DNA from 2 places in the Luteipulveratus halotolerans genome. Region 1 is predicted to be linked to the other one. Evidence: riboswitches for the same ligand, from Rfam matches in the RefSeq annotation. Region 1 holds a riboswitch; the other holds the start of a gene.
What was found. Region 1 has a riboswitch for thiamine pyrophosphate ahead of thiM (hydroxyethylthiazole kinase). Riboswitches for the same ligand answer to the same signal wherever they lie in the genome.

Region 1 (2,190 bases):
AGCTTGCCGAGAGCGACCATCTCGTCGTCGGACGCGTCCGGGTCGCGCAGCTGGACGATGGTCGCCCCACCGCGGACGGCCTCGCGCACGGTGCGTACGAGGCCGCGGTCGCCGCACATGTCGGTGTCCGTGACGAGGTAGAGCGTGAGGTCGAGCGGCGTGCGGGTCATGTGAGGGTCACTCGGGCTTCCAGGTCGGAGGGTGTGAGCGCGGCGAGCTCGTCGAGCAGCGAGACGGCGAAAGACCCTGGCCCTGAGGATCTTTCGGCGGCGAGCTCGGCCGCCACGGTGAGGTGTGCGGTGGCTGCGGCAGCGGCCAGGAGGGCGTCGTCCGTCACCGCGGCGTACGCGGCCATGAGAGCGCCGAGCGCACAGCCGACCCCGGTCACCTGCGTCATCCACACGTGCCCGTTGCCGAGGCGTACGACCCGTGAGCCGTCGGTGAGGTGGTCGACCGGCCCGCTCACGGCGACGGCGCCACCCGTCTGCTCCGCGAGCGCACGTGCGGCGGCGAGCGCGTCCTGCGCCGACGCCGTGGAGTCGACGCCCCGCCCGCCCGAGCCGCCGGTGAGCGCGAGCACCTCGGAGGCGTTGCCGCGCACGATCGTGGGGCGCAGGTCCAGCAGCGAGGTCGCGATCGTCGTACGCCACGGGAGGCCGGCCGCGACCGGGTCGAGCACCCAGGGCGTGCCGTGCTCGTGCGCTGCGCCAGCCGCTGCGTCCATCGCAGTCGTCGTGTCGTCGTACGGCGTCCCGAGGTTGACCAGTACGCCGCCCGCGACCTGCGCGAACGCACCCGCCTCGTGCGAGTTGTCGACCATGGCCGGTGCGGCGCCTGCGGCGAGCAGCACGTTGGCGGTCCACGGTGCGACGACGATGTTGGTGAGGCACTGGGTGAGCGGCTGCCGATCACGCAGCGCGGTCATGGCCGCGCCGAGGTCTGCAGGGCGTGGCGTCGTCATCGACGTCCCTCCGCTAGTCCGAGCTAGATCAGGTTCGACGGGTGTCTCTCAGCCGGTCGGACCGGCACCCCGCGTCCCGTCCAACGTAACGCCCGGGCCGTCAGCGGGCCGACCTACCCTGGAACCCGTGACGACTGCTGCGTGGATCGACCTCGACGGACTGGCCAACATGCGTGACGTGGGCGGGCTGCCCACCCAGGACGGCAGGCAGGTCCAGCACGGTCGACTGGTGCGGTCGGACAACCTCCAGGAGCTCACGACGGCCGACGTCCAGGTGCTGCTCGACCACGGCGTCACCGACATCGTCGACCTGCGCAGCCGCGCCGAGCTCGCGATGACCGGCCCGGGGCCGCTGGTGCAGGTCGAGCCGCTGACGCACCATCACCACTCGCTGTTCGCCGATGACCTCGTCGACGTGACGGTCGAGGACGCGCTCGTGCTGCCGTGGCACGACCGGGTCGAGGAGACCCGCGACGACAACCACTGGACCAGCCACTACCTCGGCTACCTCGCCGACCGGCCCGACTCGGTCGCCGCAGCGCTCGACGTGGTGTCGCGCAGCGCCGGCGCGACCGTCGTCCACTGCGCCGCGGGCAAGGACCGCACCGGCACGGTCACCGCGATGGCGCTCTCAGTCGCAGGCGTCAGCGATGACGACATCACCGCCGACTACCTCGCGACCCGCGAGCGCATCGAACGCGTCGTCGACCGCCTCAAGGCGACCCCGGCGTACGCCGACAACCTGCGCGACCGGCCGTTGTCGGACCACGTGCCCGACCCCGAGACGATCCCGCGGCTCCTCGAGGCCGTACGCCGTGCCGCGGGCTCGGTGCCCGACTGGCTGTCCGCGCAGGGCTGGACCGACGACGACCTCACGCGCCTGCGCGACCGCCTCACCCGACCCTGATCGCGCAAGCCGGCGCTGCAGTGGTCCTGCCGGTGGGTCCGGCCGCCGGGGGGGACGGGGAGTGTGCACTGGTTCGCGTGGTGAGCCACGCCCGCTTGCACGGCTCACCTGACGAACCAGTGCACAGCGCTCGCCACCCCTACCCCTGACTGAGCCGGTCCGGGCCCCGGTGATCGAGCGGTGGGCCCCTCCCCTGGTCGAGCAGGCGAGCCCCGAGAGCGAGCCGCTCGGCTCAACCGCTGGGGAGGGGTTCGGCTCTCAGCGCGAGCGGGTCGTCATGAGGACGACGGCGGCCACGGCCGCGGTGGCCGCGCAGATCGCC
Region 2 (2,190 bases), 630 kb from region 1:
TGCGCGGACGCCGCCCTTCGGCGCTCGCTGTGCAGCCGACAGGATCTGGAGGCAGAGGTGGCCGCACTGCCGCCGCGGCTGCGTGGGCGTCGGGTCGCCAAGCTGGTGGTGGCGCTCGCCGACCCCTTGAGCGAGTCAGCCGGCGAGAGCCTGAGCCGCGCGCAGATGTTCCTGCTGCGGCTGCCTCGTCCACACCTGCAGGTCGAGTACGCCGACGCCGACGGCTTCATCGGTCGCACGGACTTCGGGTGGGACGGGCTGGTCGGGGAGTTCGACGGCAAGGTGAAGTACCGCGTCGACGGTCTCGACGGCAAGGCCGCCGCTGAGGTGCTGTGGCGCGAGAAGAGGCGTGAGGACCGGCTGCGTCGTCAGGTGCGCGGGGTCGCTCGATGGGTCTGGTGCGATGCGCGCGACCGGGCCCGGCTGCTCACGGTCCTCACCGCGGCCGGACTCCGCCAGGAGGCTCGTTCGACGTGGCTGGACTGACCGAGAGTGTGACTGGACTGACTCGAAAGTCCTGCACATCGACGACGCCACCCTGCGCGGTGACCAGATCCCCGACGGATGCCGGGGATCTCGTCAGCCGGCCGGGTGGCGTCGACGAGAAGGGGCGGTCTCGGTCAGGAGGCCTTGCTGGTCGCCTGCAGGGACGGCGGGAGCTGACCGGTCGTCTTGGTCCAGACCTTCGCGGCCTGCTTGTTGGCCGCCATCTTGGCCAGGCCCATGATCGCGCCGGAGACGACCGCGAACGTGACCGCCTCCTTCCACTGGACATCGGGGTCAGCGGGGTTCTGCGGGGGCTGGCCGCCCATCGTGGCCTTCCAGGTGCCGTCCGTCGCGGCCTTGGCCACCCTGGAGGCCACCAGGCCCGAACCGATCGCGACAACCTTCCACAACGCGTTGCCCATGGGGCGACACCTTCTTCCTCGTCCGTACGCCGGTCGCGGGGTCGCGCGGCTGGGCCGTGCGAACGTCCACCGCTCGTCTCGGGTCGAGCCTGCCACGTCGCGACGTGTACCGTCGACCCGAGACGACAGGGGAGCGCGAGTGCGCTGAGAGTGCGGCCCCGCCGCAGACCCTCGAACCTGATCCGGTTAGGACCGGTGGAGGAAGTCGAGTCACTCCCTCGTTCGCCCCATCCCGGGGCAGCGAGACCCCTCCTTGAGGTTGAAGGAGGACGTCCGATGCGTCGTACGACGACGACCCTGGCCGCAGTGTGCGCGGCCGCCATCACGATGACCGGCTGCTCGCTGAGCAACGGTGACGACCAGACCCCGGCGAGCGACACGGCCCAGAGTGCGGCCGAGTCGGGCGCGGGCGCGAGCACCACGAGCGCCGGCGCGGCGTCGACGCCGGCGAACAAGACCGTCACGCTGATCACGCACGACTCGTTCGCAGCGCCCAAGCCGCTGCTCGCGCAGTTCACGAAGGAGACCGGCTACACCGTCAAGGTGCTCCCGAGCGGCGATGCCGGCCAGGTCGCCAACAAGCTGGTGCTGACCAAGGGGTCGCCCGTCGGTGACGCGGTGTTCGGCATCGACAACACGTTCGCCTCGCGCGTCGTCGACGAGGGCGTGCTCCAGACCTACACCCCGAAGGCGCCCGCCAAGGGCTCCGACCAGTACGCCCTCAAGGACGGCAAGGGTCAGCTGACGCCGGTCGACTACGGCCACACCTGCTTCAACGTCGACACCACCTGGTTCGCCAAGAAGGGCCTCGCCGAGCCGAAGACGTTCGACGACCTGACCAAGCCGGCGTACAAGAACCTGATGGTCGCCCCGGGCGCGCCGACCTCCTCGCCGGGGCTGGCGATGCTGCTCGCGACGATCGGGGCCAAGGGCGAGAACGGCTGGCAGGCCTACTGGAAGGCGCTCACCGCCAACGGCCTCAAGCTCACCAGCGGCTGGGAGGACGCCTACAACGTCGACTTCACCCAGGGTGAGGGCAAGGGCAGCCGACCGATCGTCTGGTCGTACGACACCTCGCCCGCCTTCACCGTCGCCGGCGGCAAGTCGACCACCAAGGCCCTGCTCGACACGTGCTTCCGCCAGGTCGAGTACTCCGGCGTGCTCAAGGGCGCCAAGAACCCCGATGGCGCCAAGGCGCTGGTCGACTGGATGCAGGGCAAGGCGTTCCAGGAGGCGCTGCCGCCCAACATGTACGTCTTCCCCGTCGCCTCCGACGCGGCGA

Region 2: another riboswitch for thiamine pyrophosphate. It lies ahead of VV01_RS16875 (thiamine ABC transporter substrate-binding protein); the one in region 1 lies ahead of thiM (hydroxyethylthiazole kinase).

Annotation. Positions count from the first base shown of each region.
Region 1 is NZ_LAIR01000002.1:3,973,102-3,975,291, forward strand. It holds gene thiE (thiamine phosphate synthase) at 1-170, opposite strand, end outside; gene thiM (hydroxyethylthiazole kinase) at 167-961, opposite strand; TPP riboswitch at 950-1,043, opposite strand; gene VV01_RS19970 (tyrosine-protein phosphatase) at 1,089-1,868, shown strand; gene VV01_RS19975 (MFS transporter) at 2,127-2,190, opposite strand, start outside.
Region 2 is NZ_LAIR01000002.1:3,346,138-3,348,327, reverse strand. It holds gene VV01_RS16885 (hypothetical protein) at 1-486, shown strand, start outside; gene VV01_RS16880 (DUF4235 domain-containing protein) at 621-908, opposite strand; TPP riboswitch at 1,026-1,129, shown strand; gene VV01_RS16875 (thiamine ABC transporter substrate-binding protein) at 1,185-2,190, shown strand, end outside.